Regions from separate parts of the Rahnella sp. ATs2 genome, predicted to be linked through region 2. Evidence: predicted binding sites of a transcription regulator. Region 2 holds the regulator's gene; each other region holds the start of a gene.
What was found. The regulator PurR, encoded in region 2, represses purine synthesis genes. The targets are predictions, from matches to a motif close to CANGCAAACGTTTGCNTG.

Region 1: the regulator PurR is predicted to act here: its motif matches at 2,117-2,134, upstream of cvpA (colicin V production protein).
Region 3: the regulator PurR is predicted to act here: its motif matches at 4,552-4,569, upstream of ACJY2G_RS22515 (nucleobase:cation symporter-2 family protein).

What each region holds. Positions count from the first base shown of each region.
Region 1 covers NZ_JBLYPL010000006.1:52,879-59,697, forward strand. The annotation lists gene folC (bifunctional tetrahydrofolate synthase/dihydrofolate synthase) at 1-1,072, shown strand, start outside; gene dedD (cell division protein DedD) at 1,062-1,853, shown strand; gene cvpA (colicin V production protein) at 2,203-2,694, shown strand; gene purF (amidophosphoribosyltransferase) at 2,725-4,242, shown strand; gene ACJY2G_RS07570 (UbiX family flavin prenyltransferase) at 4,373-4,945, shown strand; gene ACJY2G_RS07575 (lysine/arginine/ornithine ABC transporter substrate-binding protein) at 5,268-6,050, shown strand; gene ACJY2G_RS07580 (histidine ABC transporter permease HisQ) at 6,157-6,819, shown strand, end outside.
Region 2 covers NZ_JBLYPL010000019.1:62,151-68,969, forward strand. The annotation lists gene ACJY2G_RS19420 (riboflavin synthase subunit alpha) at 140-793, shown strand; gene cfa (cyclopropane fatty acyl phospholipid synthase) at 892-2,043, opposite strand; gene punC (purine nucleoside transporter PunC) at 2,424-3,617, opposite strand; gene punR (DNA-binding transcriptional activator PunR) at 3,754-4,659, shown strand; gene purR (HTH-type transcriptional repressor PurR) at 4,710-5,735, opposite strand; gene cydH (cytochrome bd-I oxidase subunit CydH) at 6,070-6,159, shown strand; gene ACJY2G_RS19450 (C40 family peptidase) at 6,335-6,819, opposite strand, start outside.
Region 3 covers NZ_JBLYPL010000027.1:35,525-42,343, forward strand. The annotation lists gene recG (ATP-dependent DNA helicase RecG) at 1-1,567, shown strand, start outside; gene ACJY2G_RS22505 (PTS sugar transporter subunit IIC) at 1,798-3,117, shown strand; gene gltS (sodium/glutamate symporter) at 3,172-4,383, opposite strand; gene ACJY2G_RS22515 (nucleobase:cation symporter-2 family protein) at 4,624-6,015, shown strand; gene ACJY2G_RS22520 (AsmA family protein) at 6,170-6,819, shown strand, end outside.

The DNA of each region.
Region 1 (6,819 bases), on a different contig from region 2:
GGCTGCCGGATACCGTGTGGGTGTTTACAGTTCCCCGCATCTGGTGCGTTATACCGAGCGTGTGCGTATTCAGGGCGAAGAGTTGCCGGAATCTGCGCACTGCGAATCTTTTGCGGTACTCGAAGCCGGGCGGGGCGATATTTCTCTGACCTATTTCGAATATGGCACATTGTCGGCATTGCATCTGTTTAAACAGGCTAAGCTGGATGTGGTTATCCTTGAAGTCGGTCTGGGCGGGCGTCTGGATGCGACCAATATTGTTGATGCCAGCGTGTCTGTCGTCACCAGTATTGCCCTCGATCACACTGACTGGCTGGGTTCTGACCGTGAAAGCATTGGTCGCGAAAAGGCCGGAATTTTCCGTGCTGGTAAACCTGCTGTAGTCGGTGAGCCGGATATGCCTCAATCTATTGCTGACGTCGCACAGGAAAAACAGTCTGATTTATACCGCCGCGGTGTGAACTGGCATTTTTCTGCTGATGCAGGATGCTGGCGCTGGGCGGCACTCGACGCCGGTAAAGAAGTGAATATTCTGGATGCTTTGCCGTTGCCTAATGTGCCGCTGGCGAATGCGGCGACCGCGCTGGCAGCACTGCATTATTCCGGTCTGAATGTTCCTGAAGCCGCACTCCGCAGCGGCTTACAGCGCGCTGCGCTGCCGGGGCGTTTCCAGACGGTGAGTGAGTCGCCGCGACTCATACTGGATGTCGCACACAACCCGCATGCCGCCGCTTATCTGGCTGGACGCCTGGCTGAACAGCCACGTAATGGCGGCAAGGTGCGCGCCGTCGTCGGAATGTTGAAAGACAAAGATATTGCCGGTACGCTGGCTTGTCTGTCGCCTCAGGTCGATGAATGGTATTGCGCACCGCTGGAAGGCCCGCGCGGTGCCAGCGTTGCCGAACTGACGGTACATTTACCTCAGGCACGCCCATTTGATGATGTGGAGTCTGCCTGGAGACAGGCTATGCAGGAGGCGGCTCCTCAGGATATTGTGATTGTCTGCGGCTCGTTTCATACCGTAGCTCACGTAATGGATGCTATAGACACGGGGAAAACCAGTGGCAAGTAAGTTTCAAAATCGTCTGGTCGGGACCATTATTCTGGTGGCGCTGGGCGTCATCATTCTGCCCGGTTTACTCGACGGCAAGAAAAAGCATTACGAAGACGAATTTGCGTCGATTCCCCTGGTGCCAAAACCGGGTGATGTTGAGGAACAGGATTCGGTGCCTCCGGTAACGCAATCGCTGCCTGCTCAGCCACCGGAAGGGGCAGATCAGTCCATGACGGGCGGGCAGAACACTGACAGTTCTGCCAACAACACCAACGCCGCCAATCATGGCAATGTGGCACCGGGTAATACCACGGTGGAATCGCAGCCGCCGGTCACCACGATACCTGAACAGAAAAAACCGGTGCAGACGGCTCCGGTCAAACCTGTACAGCAGAAGCCGAAAACGATTGAGCCTAAGCCGATGGTGGAAGCAAAACCGACGGTAAAACCTAAACCTGTTGAACAGCCGAAGCCGGTTGAGCAGCCTAAAGCGGTTGCCGAGCAGCCAAAACCTGTTGAGCAACCTAAACCTGCGGCGGAAGAGAAAGCACCGGCAGGGCAGTCGTATGTTGTGCAGTTGGGTGCGCTGAAGAACGCCGCGAAAGCCAATGAGATTGTGGCCAATCTGCGGTTGTCTGGTTTCCGTGCTTACACAGTGCCTGCAACACCGGTACAGGGGCAGATCACGCGCCTGTATGTGGGGCCTGATGCATCGAAGCAGAAACTTGAAGCGTCACTTCCGCAATTGCAACAGCTGAGCGGATTAGGCGGGCAGGTTCGGGCATACAGCGCTCACTGACCCTGCGCACTTGAAGCCGCAGCTGTGTTCGCTGCAATCGAGGACCCGAATCACTGACTAATGTCAGCTCATCGGGATCCTCTCATTTGCTGCCTTGCTACAACTCCAATTGCCTGGGTCTGATAATGATAAATACCACGGAGGGCACAAGCGATTTGTGCCCTTTTTCTATAAGATCCTCTGGTTGGGTTTTTATAGGTTTATGCTGCGATTGAGGTTTTTTTAATCGCTATTATTAATTTGTCTGGCCGGCAGATTTCCCCTACGCAAACGTTTTCTTTTTCTGTTAGAATTCGCCGCGAACTGGATGCCGGGGTAGACGTGACTGGATTAGACACTGGAATAGTTAATGGTCTGGATTGATTACGTCATTATTGCGGTTATCGGATTTTCTGCTTTAGTCAGTTTGATCCGTGGTTTTGTTCGCGAGGCTTTATCGCTGGTAACCTGGGCTTGCGCCTTCTTTGTTGCCAGCCATTATTACCCTTATCTCGCCATCTACTTCACGCGTTTCGAAGATGAGTTAGTTCGAAACGGGATCGCAATTGCCATCTTGTTCATCGCGACGTTGATCGTAGGTGCAATTGTCAACTATGTGATCAGTTCGCTGGTGGAAAAAACCGGTTTGTCCGGCACTGACAGGGTGTTAGGTGTGTGCTTCGGCGCACTGCGCGGGGTGTTAATCGTCTCTGCGATGCTGTTCTTCCTGGATACCTTCACCAGTTTTTCACAAAGTGAAGACTGGAAACAATCCCAGTTGATCCCACAATTCAGTTATATCATCAGGTGGTTCTTTGACTACCTGCAGAGCACGTCGAGTTTCTTGCCAAAACATATTTAGTTCTGGCAGCGCTGAAGAGGAAAAGACAACATGTGCGGTATTGTCGGTATCGCCGGTTTCATGCCGGTAAACCAGTCGATTTATGACGCGTTAACGGTGTTACAACACCGTGGGCAGGATGCCGCAGGCATCGTCACCATTGATGCCAATAATAACTTCCGTTTACGGAAAGCGAATGGCCTGGTGAAGGATGTTTTCGAAGCCCGCCATATGCAACGCTTACAGGGCAACATGGGTATTGGCCATGTGCGCTACCCAACGGCTGGCAGTTCCAGCGCTTCAGAAGCTCAACCTTTTTACGTCAACTCTCCGTTCGGCATCACCCTTGCGCATAACGGTAACCTGACCAATGCTCACGAATTGCGAAGCAACCTGTTCGAAGGTCAGCGCCGCCATGTGAACACCACTTCCGATTCTGAAATCCTGCTCAATATCCTGGCGAGTGAACTGGATCGTTTCCAGCATTACCCGCTGGAAGCCGATAACATTTTCGCTGCGGTTGCCGCGGTGAATTTGAAAATCCGTGGCGCTTACGCCTGTGTGGCGATGATCATCGGTCACGGCATGCTGGCGTTCCGTGACCCGCACGGTATCCGTCCGCTGGTTATCGGTAAGCGTACGCTGGAAGGTGGCCGTAATGAGTACATGGTGGCATCTGAAAGTGTGGCACTCGATACATTAGGTTTTGAGTTCCTGCGTGACGTTGCGCCAGGCGAAGCGGTGTACATCACCGAAAAAGGCCAGCTCTACACCCGCATGTGTGCTGAAAATCCTCAGTACAATCCGTGCCTGTTCGAGTACGTGTATTTCGCGCGTCCTGACTCCTTCATCGACAAGATTTCCGTCTACAGCGCCCGTGTTCGTATGGGTGAAAAGCTGGGCGCGAAAATTGCCCGTGAATGGGAAGATCTGGACATCGACGTGGTCATTCCTATCCCGGAAACCTCCTGCGATATCGCGCTGGAAATCGCCCGTATCCTGAATAAACCGTACCGCCAGGGTTTTGTGAAAAACCGCTACGTGGGCCGTACCTTTATCATGCCGGGACAGCAGGAACGTCGTAAATCGGTACGCCGTAAACTGAATGCCAACCGTGCTGAATTCCGCGATAAAAACGTGCTGCTGGTGGATGACTCCATCGTGCGCGGCACCACCTCTCAGCAGATTGTTGAGATGGCGCGTGAAGCGGGTGCGAGACGTGTTTATCTGGCGTCAGCGGCGCCGGAAATTCGTTTCCCGAACGTCTACGGTATCGATATGCCAAGTGCCAATGAACTGATTGCGCATGGCCGTGAAGTCAGCGAAATCAATCAGATGATTGGTGCTGATGCGTTGATTTTCCAGGATCTGAGCGACCTGATCGCCGCAGTGAAAGAAGACAATACCGACATCGAGAAATTTGAATGTTCAGTCTTCGACGGTGTTTACGTCACTAAAGACGTTGACCAGAACTATCTGGAATACCTCGAAGCCCTGCGTAACGACGATGCTCAGGCATTGCGTGGTCAGCAGGAAGCTGAAAACCTTGAGATGCACAACGAAGGCTGATTAGCCGGTTGCTGACATCCGCATAAACGCGTCCCTCCGGTGAACAACCGGGCGGGCGCGTTTTTTTATGTCTGGATTTATGTCAGTATTGGCAGCATAAGGTCTGGTAACATTTTCTAAGGCAGTGTTCATGAAACGACTTATCGTCGGTATTTCCGGCGCCAGCGGCGCAATTTATGGTGTCAGGCTTTTGCAGGTATTGCAGAGCGTGCCTGATATCGAAACTCATCTGGTGATGAGCAATGCCGCCCGCCAGACGCTGACCCTGGAAACCGATCTCTCCCTGCGCGATGTGCAGGCGCTGGCAGATGTGGTGCATGATTCACGTGATATCGCTGCCAGCATTTCTTCCGGCTCATTCAAAACAGCAGGTATGGTGATTTTACCCTGCTCAATCAAAACGCTTTCCGGTATCGTGAACAGTTACACCGACGGCCTGCTGACCCGTGCAGCGGACGTGGTGCTTAAAGAACGCCGCCGTCTGGTGTTATGCGTGCGTGAAACGCCGCTGCATCTCGGGCATTTACGACTCATGACCCAGGCCGCTGAGCTAGGCGCTATTATTATGCCGCCGGTTCCGGCGTTTTATCACCGCCCGACATCTGTCGAAGATATTATCGATCAGACTGTAAACCGGGTGATTGATCAGTTTGATATTGAGCTCCCTGAAGACTTATTTGTTCGATGGCAGGGCAGTCGTTAATCTTTCTTCTCCCAATCCGCACTCATTTCGCGCAGTTCGGTTACATTGCACCAACAATGATCACAAATTGATTCATTAAGGTGCAGTGTTCGCCACCCCTTCAGCTATTCTTTCTTCAGACCTTTGAAAACTTTCATTATCCCGATGCTTTTTTGACCGGTTTTCGTTCTCTCACAGCGGAAAGTGGCTATGCTGAGAAACGGCACGAAAAGTGCATGAGAAAATCTGGCAAAAAGCCATTTGCATCGTTCAGCAAACTATAAAAAGACGTTCATTCACGCACACACAACCACAACAGATGAATAATCACTGAGGCTAATGTATGAAAAAGTTGTTCAAGGTTCTTCCGCTGGTTCTGGTCTTAGCCAGTGCAGGTAGTGCATTTGCTGCCGCGCCTAAAGCAATTAATATCGGTACTGATCCGACTTACGCCCCATTTGAATCAAAAGACTCCAGCGGCAAGCTGGTTGGCTTTGATATCGACCTGGCTAACGAAATGTGTAAACGTGCAGCCATCAAATGTACTTATGTTGAAAGTGATTTCGATGCACTGATCCCTTCCCTGAAAGCCAAAAAAATTGATGCGATTATTTCCTCATTATCCATCACTGAAAAACGTCAGCTGGAAATTGATTTCACTGAAAAACTATATGCCGCTAACGCCCGTCTTATCGCGCCTAAAGGCTCCAAAATTCTGCCTACTCTGGATGCCCTGAAAGGCAAAAACGTTGGCGTATTGCAGGGTTCCACTCAGGAAGCCTATGCCAACGCACAATGGCAGCCAAAAGGCATCAACGTAGTGGCTTACCAGAACCAGGATCTGATTTATGCAGATCTGGCATCTGGTCGCCTGGACGCAGCATTTCAGGATGAAGTGGCAGGCAGCGAAGGCTTCCTGAAACAGTCTGCGGGCAAAGACTATGCGTTTGCAGGCCCTTCAGTGAAAGACGATAAATTCTTTGGCGTGGGCACCGGCATGGGTCTGCGCAAGAATGAAACCGACCTGAAAGACGCACTGAACAAGGCGTTTGACAGCATGCGTAAAGACGGGACTTACGACAAACTGGCGAAAAAATACTTCGATTTTGACGTTTACGGCGGCTGATTTGCGCTGTGAGATGAGCCAAAGGGAGCGGTTTGCCGCTCCCTGCGGTTCTGACGCAGGTTGCCGTTTTGCCTGCGCAGGGATCCATTAAAGACAGGAAAAAACCATGCTGTATGGGTATTCCCAGGTAATTATCCAGGGCACGTTGGTGACACTGGAGCTGGCGATTTCGTCAGTTATTTTAGCGCTGGTGATAGGGCTTATCGGGGCTGGTGGGAAACTGTCGAAGAGCCGGATTATTTCTGGTTTTTTTGGTTGCTATACCACGCTTATCCGCGGCGTACCTGATCTGGTATTGATGTTATTAATTTTTTACGGTTTGCAGATTGCTCTCAACAGCCTGACCGAATCCATCGGCATGTCGCAGATTGATATCGACCCGATGAGCGCCGGTATCATCACGCTGGGCTTTATTTACGGCGCTTATTTCACAGAGACGTTCCGTGGCGCGTTTATGGCGGTTCCGCGCGGGCAAATCGAAGCGGCGACCGCATTTGGTTTCAGCGGCTCACAAATTTTCCGTCGAATTCTGTTCCCGGCCATGATGCGTTTTGCGCTGCCGGGTATTGCCAACAACTGGCAGGTTATCCTCAAAGCCACTGCGCTGGTGTCATTGCTCGGTCTGAATGACGTGGTCAAAGCCACGCAGCTGGCCGGTAAAGGCACGTATCAGCCGTTCTACTTTGCGATTGTAGCGGGTGTGGTTTATCTGATTTTCACCACGCTGTCGAACGGCGTGCTGGTATGGCTTGATCGCCGTTATTCGCTG
Region 2 (6,819 bases):
GTTAACGAGCGGTTAAATAATGAAATGAAAGCAGACCGTGCTATTTCTGCCCGTGAGGATTTGGCTTTCCATTAAATCTGCGGCAAACTGACAACAGTGTCGTTTTTAATACAACAGACTTATGAATTGAGGAAAGGCTATGTTTACCGGAATTATTCAAGGAACCGGAACCGTCGTATCGATCGACGAAAAACCTAATTTCAGAACCCACGTTGTTCGCATGCCGGAAGATATGCTCGACAATCTGCAACTGGGTGCTTCTGTTTCTCATAATGGCTGCTGCCTGACGGTGACAGAGGTCAATGGTGACCTGGTCAGCTTCGACCTGATCAAAGAAACGCTTCGTCTGACCAATTTGGATGATCTCAACGTCGGCGACTCTGTGAATCTGGAACGTGCTGCGCGTTTCAATGATGAAATCGGCGGCCATCTGATGTCGGGACATATTATTTGTACCGCGGAAGTGGCGAAGATTTTGACATCTGAAAATAACCGGCAGATCTGGTTCCGTATGCCACATGAAGATCTGATGAAGTATGTATTACATAAAGGTTATATCGGCATTGATGGTATTAGTCTGACCGTCGGCGAAGTTACCCGTACTCGTTTCTGCGTACATTTAATTCCGGAAACGTTGCAACGTACCACGCTGGGGACTAAACGTCTGGGAGATAAAATCAATATCGAAATCGACCCGCAGACTCAGGCCATTGTCGATACGGTCGAACGCGTTCTGGCCAGCCGTGAAGCTGCAATTGCTACCGCGCAAGCCATGATCGAGAAGTCTGAATAACATCATTTTCAGCCAAATATTTTCCAGAGACTGCAAATAAGAAAAACCGGACTTTCAGGTCCGGTTTTTTTATGTCGTTTAGTTGCTGTTAATGAGGGTTAACGTGGAACGCGCATTCCGCCGTCAACGCCTTCAGGACTGAATACCACTTGCCAGAGCTGAATATCACGAGCCCTGAATGCCCCTGCACAGGCATTGAGATAATACGTGAACATGCGGTGGAAACGATCGCCATATTTTTCTGCCAGTTCAGGCCAGTGTTTCTGGAAACGTTCATGCCACGCCATCAGGGTACGGTCATAATCCGCGCCAATATTGTGCCAGTCTTCCATTACAAACAAAGATTCGCTGGTTTGCGCAATTTGCTGAACTGAAGGCAGGCAGCCGTTAGGGAAGATATATTTATCAATCCACGGGTCGACGTTAAGATCTGTTTTGTTAGAACCAATAGTGTGCAGCAGGAAAATGCCGTCAGGTTTGATATTACGTTTGGCGACATTAAAGTAAGTCTGATAATTCTTCGGACCGACATGTTCGAACATCCCGACCGACACAATCCGGTCAAACTGATCGTTGAGGTCACGGTAATCCTGTAAAAGGATCGTGACATCCAGTCCTTCACATCTTTTTTGCGCGAGTTTTTGTTGTTCTGCGGAAATAGTGACACCTACAACGCTGACACCATAATTACGCGCTGCAAACTCTGACAATCCACCCCAGCCGCAACCAATATCGAGCAAACGCTGCCCCGGTTTTAATTGCAGTTTATCGCAGATCATTTTGAGTTTGGCTTCCTGCGCTTCTTCCAGCGTTGTTGCTTCTTTCCAGTAGCCACAGGAATATTGCATATACGGGTCGAGCATCAGCGTGAATAAATCGTTGCCCAAATCATAATGCTCTTTGCCGACAATCCATGCACGTTTACGCGATTGCAAATTGGTAAGGCGTGCCGCGGCTACCCGCAGAGTGTCTTTAAAATGGTGGGGGAGTTTATTTTCCAAACCTGCACGGAGAACACGCTGGAAAAAAATATCAAGGCGGTCGCATTCCCACCAACCATCCATATAGCTTTCACCCAGACCCAGAGAACCTTCCTGTAAAACACGCTTAAAAAAGTCAGTGTTTTTTACTTTAAGGTCGAAAGGGCGATTACCATTTACCTGGATGTCTGCCATCGCCAGCATTTCACTGGCTATCCGATACCACTGATTATCCTGAATGCTTAGGTCTTCTATACACGATGAACTCATAGCTTCTCCATCACTTTCTCTTCTGACTTATTAACCTGCCGGGAAAAGCAAAGGCTATTTTTTGCAGGTCTTTATGAGAACAGACGACTAGCGCCTCGTCCGATATCCGACACCAACAGAGGAAATTTAGAAGAACGCCTGCGGGCACAAGTCACGCAGGAAAATCATCCTTGAAAAACGTACCAGAAAAAATAGTGTGACGCATTCCGCGCGTCCGGTTTAAGTATGTAATAAAAGTTTTGTAAAAATGCTATTTTATTGGGTTTTGTTGAGTATAGGCTCGCCGGCAGGCATTCTCAATAGTTAATCGTCACGAATGAAAATGACCAGTAAGTGATTGTAACTTATGGTCATTATAACGATTAACTTTCAAGGCTTACTCAGGCTTCCTGCTCCGACTTTTGCTCTGTATATTGCGGATTTTTGTGCCGCACAGACATCCACCGGCCCAAAACTACCAACAATAGTGTAGACAGCATGGTGGTGACTGTCGCTATTAATGGTTGCGCAATAAATGCGGAAACCAGCAAACTGGCGAGGAAACACAATCCCAATTGCAGGGTATTTTGCAACGCAGCCGCTTTCCCTGTATTAGCAGGAAATGGCATTAATGCATTTGCCACAACAATTGGATAGATTGCGCCATTCACCAAAGCCATGAAACAGAACGGGATCAACAAGCTCACCAACCCGGCATCAGTGAACATGGCAACACAGAACAGACCCGCAACACTCAGACCATATCCTGTCAGCAGCCAGGGTAAAATTTTATTCCCATCTACCTTACTGATAAGCAACCGGCAGCCGAAACCACCGAGCAGGAAAGCGATGGTCTGCGGAACATAGCTCAGGCCAATCACGCCCGGCGAATAACCCATATCACTCAGAATAAACGGCGAACCTGTCAGCCAGGCAAAGAAACCGGCGGAACAGGCAGCGTAAATCATGACATTACCGCTGTAAACGCGCGACTTCAGCAACGTGCCAAAGCCCGCTTTTTCGTCAGATTTGTGTTCTGCCGGCTTATTTTCCCGCAGCGTGAAGGTGGCGATAAGCAACAGGGCGGCGACCGCAGTCAGCAGGGCAAATATCGCTTCCCAGTCAAAATGATTGAGCACCCAGGCGCCAAGCAAAGGAGCCAGCGCCGGCGAAAGTGCCACTAAAGGCATAATGCTGGCGAAGGTTTTTTTAGCGACATCCGCTGAAAAACGGTCCACCACGATTGCCTGCCAGGTCACTGCGGCGGCACAGACGCCCATGGCCTGTAAGAAACGCAGCGCCAGAAGGGCGCGCACGTTCTCGACCCAAATCACGCCCAGGCAGCCGACGGCAAACAGTGTCAGGCCCAGCAGTAAAACCGGTTTGCGGCCAATGCGGTCTGACAGCGGTCCCCACAGCAATTGTCCGATGGCGAATCCGCCGAGAAAAATACTCAGGCTGGCGCTGATCATTCCCGGACTGGTCATCAGGCTAATTTGCATTGCGCTGAACGCAGGAAGGTACATATCTGTGGCTAAAAAGCCGAGCATGCTCAGGCCAGCCAGATAGAGCATAAATCCAAAGGAGGGTTTCATTATTATCTCGTTAATTTATTTATTGCAGATGATTTGATGCAGGGATCTGTTCGGAGGCAGATTTTAACGCTTTGATAACAGCGTTGTGAAACGTTAATATTTGCACTCTGCTATCAAAAATATTGAAGGCTAAAATATGTGGTCAGAATACGCTCTGGAAGTCGTTGATGCGGTGGCAAGAACCGGAAGCTTCAGTGCGGCGGCACAGGAACTACATCGGGTCCCTTCTGCCATCAGCTACACCGTTCGTCAGCTCGAACAATGGCTGGCGGTGCCCTTGTTTGAACGTCGACACCGCGACGTCGTTTTAACGCCAGCGGGCAAAGTTTTCGTGGATGAAGCGCGGGTTCTGATAAAAAAAATGATAGCTACAAGACGCCAATGTCAGCAGGTTGCCAACGGCTGGCGGGGCGAGTTACGTATTGCTGTCGACAGAATTGTTAAACCGGCAAGAACCCGGCGACTGGTGCTGGATTTCTATCGTCATTTTCCTGATACGGAGCTGATTATTCATTCCGAAGTGTTTAATGGTGTGTGGGACGCACTGGTTGACGGACGTGCTGATGTGGCAATCGGTGCGACGCGGGCGATACCGGTTGGTGGTCGTTTCAGTTTTCGCGACATGGGGTTTATGGACTGGCACTGCGTGGTCAGCCCGCAGCATCCGCTGGCGCAGTTACCGGGTGCGCTCAGTGATGACCAGCTCAGGCCTTATCCCGCATTGTGTCTTGAAGATACCTCGCGGACGTTGCCTAAGCGTGATACCTGGACACTCGATAACCAGCGGCGTCTGGTTGTGCCGGACTGGACCTGCGCGCTTGAATGTCTGAGTGAAGGTTTATGTGTGGGAATGATGCCGGTACATCGCGTGAGCCATCGCATTGAGCAGCAGACATTGCAGGTTCTGGCGCTGGAGAATACCTTCCCTGACAGCCCGTGTTGCCTCACGTGGGACCAGAGTAATCCGTCACCTTCACTGGCGTGGTTGCTGGAATATATGGGTGATACAGAAACGATGAACCGTGAATGGTTGCGGGACTGAGAAATAAAACGCCTGCAAAAGCAGGCGTTATAAAAGATTAAAGGCAAACATTAACGGCGATAGTCGCGGTACGGGCCATCGGCCACCGAACGACGCTCAACCAGTTTCGGATGCACCTCGATGGTCTGTGATTCTTCACGTTTGCTGACGATGCGGTCGAGTAACATAGTAAAGGCCATCTCACCCAACCGTTCTTTCGGCTGATGCACGGTCGTCAGTGCCGGAGAGAAGTACCGCGCATTACGCACGTTATCGTAACCAATCACCGAAATATCTTGCGGGACGCGCAATCCGAGTTCATCAGCGGCGCAAATTGCGCCCATCGCCATGACATCACCCCCGCAGAAGACGGCGGTGGGGCGTTGTTTCTGCATCAGAATCTTATGCATCGCCTGATAACCTGACTCCGGCTCGAAATCGCCCTGAACCACCCATTCTTCGCGAAGCGGGATATTGGCTTCCGTCAGCGCTTTGACAAAACCCTGGAAACGACCGCCGCCGGTGTTACGCGCGAGTTGTCCCGGGATTACGCCAATATCACGATGCCCGCGTTCGATCAGATAGCGTCCGGCCATATATCCGCCTTCGAAAGCATTGTCGATAATGCTGTCGGTGAAGTTTTTACGCGCTTCGCCCCAGTCCATCACCACCATAGGAATCGAACGATACTCTTCAAGCATATTGAGTAATTCATCAGGGTATTCCGCGCACATGACCAGCAGACCATCGACGCGTTTTTGCGCCAGCATTTGCAGATAGGCCTGTTGTTTTTCCAGATTGTTGTGCGAGTTACACAAGATCAGCGTATAGCCTTTGGAGAAGCAGCTGTTCTCTACGGCTTCAATCACCTCGGCGAAATAGGGCGCTTCACTGGAGGTTGCCAGCAGACCAATTGTCTTGGTGTTATTCACTTTAAGACTACGGGCTACGGCGCTCGGCGAATAATGTAGCTCTTTAATGGCAAGCAGCACTGCTTCCCTGGTTTCTTCGGCGACGAAACGTGTTTTATTGATGACGTGCGACACGGTTGTAGTGGAAACGCCAGCGCGCTTTGCGACATCTTTAATCGTTGCCATGTAAAGAATGACTCCTGAACTTCCGTGCTTCAGCACGTTAGCATTATGTTAATCGTTTGCTTGCGCTGATTACACTGCGGACATCTAAAAGGGCAGTGTAATCATTGGGTGGATTCTTCAGAATGAGGCGTGAAATGCTCTCGGGTGAAATCGACCGGCACACAGGCGTGTTAACCGACAATTTTCTCTTATAATGCATGAAAGTGGAAGTAAAATTGTCATGTTCACATTTTCATTCAGCAGAAGATTTTAAAAGTGAATTATGCGAAAATGCGTTGGCACACATTTAGTGTGGCTAAAAGAAACGCCACAACTTGATCCGAAAGGGGGTTTGATGGACAGCAACCTGAAATTATCGTTGATCACCACGGTATGCGCTTTGCTCATGATTATCGCTTTCAGCTTCACGGCAGTGATGAACTAATCTGGCACTAAGACAGTAGTGAGACGCAACAAAAAAGGGCGATACCTTTCACAGGAATCGCCCTTTTCAATTTTACGCAGTGACCGTTACCGCCGATACTCTTCCCTGCAGAAACTCTTCGTTAAGTGCTATTCAATGGCTGATTAGCGAAACTTCAGACTTAACGAATTGTTTATTATCGGATTGTTTGTGGGGTCATCACCCGACGTGCGCCAACATAGTGGTCTTGCCAGTAATCATCGCCCAGTGAGGTGATTTTGATGTCTTCACCGGTTCTTGGCGACTGAATGAATTTGCCGTTGCCAACATAAACACCCACATGATCCGCTGCGCCGCGGTTGTTGATTCTGAAGAACACCAGATCACCGCTTTCAAGTTCGCCACGTTTCACCGGCGCTGCATCGCGCAGGTGGTACATCTCGTTTGCCGTGCGCGGCATTTTAATGCGGATCAAATCTTTATAAGCGTAATAGACCAGACCGCTGCAATCAAAACCGGTATTCGGAGAAGTTCCTCCCCAGCGATAAGGTTTGCCGACCTGGTGCATCAGCTTAGTCATCGCCGTTTGTTGTGCGTGCTGATAGCGTTTTTTATGTGTCGCACTCAGCGTAATAGGTTTGGTGTCTTCTTCGCGTAATTTTTTACCTTTACGGTGTCGGC
Region 3 (6,819 bases), on a different contig from region 2:
ATTACTCGATACCGTACCTATCGCCGAATTATTGCCGAAAGAATTAAGCCGTTCGCTGATCCCGCTTCCTCAGGCGCTGCATTTACTGCATCGCCCGCCGCCAGACATCCAGCTCGCCGATCTTGAGAAAGGTCATCATCCTGCTCAGCGACGCCTGATTATGGAAGAACTGGTGGCGCATAATCTCAGTATGCTGGCCGTTCGCGCCGGTACACAAAGTTATAAAGCACTGCCGTTGCACCATGACGATCGCCTGAAAAAACAGTTCCTCGCTTCTCTTCCTTTCAGCCCGACAGGTGCGCAGCAGCGCGTGGTGGCTGAAATCGAGCAGGATTTAGCGAAAAGCTACCCGATGATGCGTCTGGTTCAGGGCGATGTGGGTTCAGGCAAGACGCTGGTGGCCGCTCTCGCGGCACTCTGCGCTATCGCTCAGGGGCAACAGGTCGGATTAATGGCACCGACAGAATTGCTGGCCGAACAACATGCCAATAATTTCCGTCAGTGGTTTGAACCGCTAGGAATTCAGGTCGGCTGGCTGGCAGGAAAACAAAAAGGTAAAGCCCGGCAGGCGCAGCAAGACGCGATTGCCAGCGGTCAGGTTTCAATGGTGGTGGGCACGCATGCCATCTTCCAGGAGCAGGTTTTGTTCTCGTCACTTTCTCTGGTCATCATTGATGAACAGCACCGGTTTGGTGTACACCAGCGTCTGGCGCTGTGGGAGAAAGGCCTGCAACAAGGATTCCATCCGCATCAGCTGATCATGACGGCGACGCCTATCCCGCGAACTCTGGCCATGACTGCCTATGCGGATCTTGATACGTCAGTGATCGACGAACTGCCGCCAGGCCGTACGCCGGTGACAACCGTCGCGATCCCCGATACCCGCCGCAGTGATATTATCAGCCGCGTCAAAAGTGCCTGCGAGCAGGAAAATCGTCAGGCTTATTGGGTATGTACGCTGATCGAAGAATCAGAAATGCTCGAGGCTCAGGCAGCCGAAGCCACCTGGGAAGGACTGAAAGAGGCCCTGCCAGCGCTCAATATCGGCCTGGTGCATGGCCGCATGAAAGCGCAGGAAAAACAGGCCGTCATGCAGGCGTTTAAACAAGGCGAAGTGCAACTTCTGGTGGCGACGACCGTTATTGAAGTCGGCGTTGACGTGCCAAACGCCAGCCTGATGATTATCGAAAACCCGGAGCGTTTAGGGCTGGCGCAGTTACACCAGCTGCGCGGACGCGTCGGGCGCGGCGCCGTGGCTTCTCACTGTGTTCTGCTCTACAAAACGCCGCTGAGCAAAACTGCGCAGAAACGTTTGCAGGTACTGCGTGACAGTAACGATGGTTTTGTCATTGCCCAGCAGGATTTAGAGATCCGCGGACCGGGCGAATTACTGGGTACACGCCAGACCGGCAGTGCAGAGTTTAAAGTCGCGGACCTGTTACGCGACCAGGCAATGATCCCCGACGTACAACGTATAGCGCGCTATCTGCAACAGCAGTTCCCGGATCACGCCAAAGCATTGATAGAACGCTGGCTGCCGGAAAGAGTCAGATACACCAACGCCTGATCCCCTTCTCCATTCTCTCTTATCGTCGAAACATTATTAAAAATGATGTTTTGCGCCTTCACATTCATGCAAATTTTAATGTAACCGCAGCTGAACCGCTTTCTTCGTTGGTTATTTGATGACCTTCACAGAGTGGGGCAAAGTCGGTAACCGGTTTCACACCCCGCCACTACACTGATGATAATCAAGGCAACCGTGTCTGAACTCTTCAACATAAGGCCAATATTATTATGAGCATCAGCCAGTCACTCTTTAACTTTATAGAACTAAAGATCAGCCCTTTTGCTGCCCGGCTTTCCTCACAACGGCACGTCATGGCAGTACGTGACGGCTTCATTTCAGCAATGCCGTTTATGATTGTCGGCTCATTTTTACTGGTTTTTGTCCACCCGCCATTCTCGCCTGAATCTTCGTGGGGTTTCGCCAGGAGCTGGCTGGCGCTTTCGGCTAAATATGAAGTACAAATTTTGACGCCGTTCAATATGACGATGGGGATTATGTCGATCTACATCGCGGCATCGATTGCCTACAATCTGGCAAGAAGTTACAAACTTGACCCGTTTATGACGGCGATGCTGGCGCTGATGTCTTTTCTGCTGGTTGCTGCGCCGCAGGTTGATGAGAAAATGTCGACCGTCGCGTTGGGTGGCGTGGGCATATTTACCGCCATTCTGGTGGCGATTTATGTGACTGAGCTGACGCGGCTGCTGAAAAAATACAATATCGGCATACGCTTACCTGAACAGGTTCCTTCAAACATTAAGCATTCATTCGATTTGCTGATCCCGATTATTGCGGTGGTGGTGACGCTTTTCCCTTTGAGTTTGCTGGTGCAGTCAGGTTTCGACATGCTGTTACCACAGGCGATTATGGCGCTGTTCGAGCCGCTGATTTCCGCCGCTGACTCACTGCCCGCGGTACTTCTCGCCGTGCTGATTTGCCACCTGCTGTGGTTTGCCGGCATTCACGGTTCAGCCATCGTTTCCGGCATGTTGCAGGCTTTCTGGTTAACCAACCTTGGCCTGAATCAGACAGATCTCGCCGCAGGTTTACCGATGACGCACATCATGACCGAGGCTTTCTGGAATTTCCTGATCGTTATCGGCGGCTCCGGCGCAACCATCGGGCTGGTGTTGCTGTTTTGTCGCAGCAAGTCGGCGCATCTGCGCACAATGGGCAAACTCAGTCTGGTTCCCAGCTGCTTTAACATCAATGAGCCGGTGATCTTCGGCACGCCAATTGTTATGAACCCGGTATTTTTCATCCCCTTCCTTCTGGCACCGATGGTGAATGCCGTCATTGCCTACACTGCGGTTAAAACCGATCTTCTGCCGCATATGATTTCACTGGTTCCCTGGACATCTCCGGCGCCGATTGGCGCAGCCTGGGCAATGGGCTGGGATTTCAAAGTGTCGATTCTGGTCGTCATGCTGATGGCGCTTTCGATGGTGATTTACTATCCGTTTTTCAAGGTTTATGAAAAACAGCTGATGGCGCAGGAGAAAGCCGCTGAAGCGGAAGAGGTGTTTACGGAAAAGGCAGCACAGTAAGCGATAAATCAGGAGGAAAGGCAGGCACAGAAGCGAAACTTCTGTGCCTGTTTTTTAACTGAAAGCCGGAAATATTGGCAGCATCAGATACAGTTTAATGACGATCGCATTCGCAATATCAATGAAGAATGCACCGACCATCGGCACAACCAGGAAGGCCAGATGCGAAGGACCAAACTGGTTGGTGATCGCCTGCATATTTGCAATCGCCGTCGGCGTTGCACCCAGCCCGAAGCCGCAATGTCCGGCTGCCAGTACCGCGGCATCATAGTTTTTGCCCATTACGCGATACGTTACGAAAATCGCGTAAAGCGCCATCGCGATGGTCTGTACGATGAGGATTGCCATCATCGGCAAAGCCAGTGACGCCATTTCCCAAAGCTTCAGGCTCATCAGTGCCATCGCCAGGAACAACGACAGGCTGACATTACCCAGTACTGAAACGGCCCGGTCGAAAACACGATAAAAACCGAGCCACGCCATGACGTTGCTCAGGATCACACCCACGAACAGAACACAGACAAATGTCGGAATTTCGAAGGCAGACCCCTGAAGCAGGCTGGCAAAGTAAGTTCCAGCCATCAGACATATCGCGATCAGCGCGATCGTTTCCACCATCACCAGCGGGGTGATCATCCGCCCGATGGTCGGTTTTTCAAATGCGCTGGGATCGACGGCATCTTCCGGTGTGCCGTTTGGTGTTGAAGAATGGCTGACCAGATAACGCGCCACGGGACCGCCGATAATTCCACCTAACACCAGGCCGAAGGTCGCGCAGGCCATTGCAACTTCCGTCGCGTTTTCAAAGCCATAACGTTCGATAAACAGCTTGCTCCACGCCGCACCTGTTCCGTGACCGCCAGAAAGTGTAATCGAACCGGCCAGCAGCCCCATCAGCGGATCAAGCCCCAGCATTTTCGCCATCCCGATACCGATGGCGTTTTGCATCAGTAACAGGCCGATCACGACAAAGACCAGAAGAAATAAAGATTTGCCGCCTGCACGCAAGCTGGAAAGATTGGCATTCAAACCAATTGTCGCAAAGAACGCCAGCATCAGGGGCTCTTTCAGGGACATATCAAAGCCGATTTCCAATCCGAACATCTGATTGGCAATCAGCAACAGCAAAGCGACCAGTAACCCGCCGGCAACGGGCTCAGGAATAGTGTATTTCTTTAGAAATTTGACCGACTGGACGCATTTTCGTCCTAAAAGGAGTACCAACGTGGCGGCAACGAGCGTGCCGTAGGTGTCGAGTTGAATCATTGAAAAACTCCATTTTAAAAAAATATCCAAAAATATTATTGAGTTATAAACATCTCATTTAAGTATCATTTCCCCAGAGGCTGAATTAGAAGTCATTAAAGCTGCGATAAGCAAGAAAAACAGATCGTAAATCTCCCCCTAACCCAAACTACCCATCAAAAATTGCCGATAGCAAACGATTGCTTTTGTCGGTAATTTCAATAAAAATGCCCGCTTTGCCGCTTATTGGAATGCCACAACATGAGTTCGCAAACCGCAGAACAAGAAACACAGCCATCTGACCTCTCACGCCAGCAAAAAAGTGAACTGATTTACCGCCTCGAAGATCGTCCGCCACTTCCTCAGACGTTATTTGCCGCCTGTCAGCATTTGCTGGCGATGTTTGTTGCGGTAATCACACCGGCATTGCTGATTTGCCAGGCCCTGGGTTTACCCGCGCAGGATACACAGCACATCATCAGCATGTCGCTGTTCGCCTCTGGCCTCGCTTCCATTTTGCAGATTAAAACCTGGGGGCCTGTCGGTTCAGGTTTACTCTCCATTCAGGGCACCAGCTTTAACTTTGTGGCACCGCTTATCATGGGCGGAATGGCGCTGAAAAATGGCGGTGCCGATGTCCCGACCATGATGGCGGCGCTGTTCGGCACCCTGATGCTGGCTTCCTGTACTGAAATTATTCTTTCCCGTTTCCTGCATCTCGCACGCCGCATCATTACGCCGCTGGTTTCCGGCATCGTGGTGATGATTATCGGGCTGTCACTGATTCAGGTCGGACTGACGTCTATTGGCGGCGGTTACTCCGCCATGAGTGATCACACTTTCGGCGCGCCAAAAAATCTGTTGCTGGCTGCCGTGGTGCTGGTGGTGATTGTTCTGCTGAACCGTCAGCGCAACCCTTATCTGCGCGTGGCATCTCTGGTGATCGCCATGGCCGTGGGTTATCTGGCAGCCTGGATGATGGGGATGTTGCCCTCCGTCGCGCCAGCCACACAGACAAACTGGATAACCTTACCGACGCCGCTGTATTACGGTCTGGGCTTCGACTGGAATCTGCTGATCCCGCTGATGCTGATTTTCATGGTCACGTCGCTGGAAACTATCGGTGATATTACCGCGACCTCAGACGTTTCGGAGCAGCCGGTCAGCGGCCCGCTCTATATGAAGCGCATCAAAGGCGGTGTTCTGGCAAACGGCCTGAACTCAATGCTGTCTGCGGTATTTAACACTTTCCCGAATTCATGTTTCGGGCAAAACAACGGCGTGATTCAGCTGACCGGAGTTGCAAGCCGCTATGTCGGTTTTGTTGTCGCTCTGATGCTGATCATCCTTGGGCTGTTCCCTGCCGTAGCGGGTTTTGTGCAACATATTCCTGAACCGGTTCTGGGCGGCGCAACCATCGTGATGTTCGGTACGATCGCGGCTTCCGGCGTGCGTATTGTTTCCCGGGAGCGCCTTAACCGCCGCGCAATCATGATCATGGCGCTTTCACTGGCCGTCGGTATGGGTGTTTCCCAGCAACCGCTGATCCTGCAATTCGCACCCGACTGGCTGAAAACCCTTCTGTCTTCGGGAATTGCTGCCGGTGGTATTACTGCGATTGTTCTGAATCTGGTCTTCCCTCACGAAAAGTAATCACGGGATGTAATCCGTGTGTAACAGCGGCAGCGGGTCTGGAACCCCTGCCGCTTTTTATTGTCTCCATTCTGCTAACCTGTTGAGAAAAGTCGCTGTTTGCGGCATAAACAAAGAATCTTTTTTCCGCTTTCCCGTTACAGGGCTCCAGACGATGAGATTTATCGGTAAAATTTTGCTGACGTTCGCCTTACTTCTGGTGCTGGCGATCGTGCTGGTGTACGTCCTATTACAAACCCGCTGGGCGGCTGGCTGGGTCAGCCGCTGGATCAGCGATAACAGCGAGTACCACGTCTCCGTAGAGAAAATCGACCACAACTGGTCGTCTCCGGGTCGTGTGACGTTAAACAATGTCGTCTTCGGGCAAAAGAATCAGCCGGAAATCCTGAACGCTGGCGAAGTCGATCTGGATTTAAGCTTGCGACAGATAACCGAGCCACGCTTTTTCGATCGCGTCGTTCTGGCTAACGGTCGCCTCAGTGTCAGCCCTTCCTCAATGAATTTACCGTTGCAGGCCAATACGCTGCAGCTCAGCAAAATGGCGCTGACCGGGAATACCGCCGGATTAGATATTCAGGGACAGCAGATTAATGCCGGCATTTCGCCGTGGCAGCCAAAACCGGCTCAGCTACTGGGTGACAAAGCCGATTTCCAGCTGAGTGCCGCGAATCTGACGGTCAACGGTCTTCCGGCCGAAAATGTGCTGATTCAGGGCAATATCAATAATAAGAATCTGACGCTGAGTAATTTTGGCGGCGATCTGGCGCGCGGTCAGCTGACCGGTAAAGCCACACAGGCCGCTGA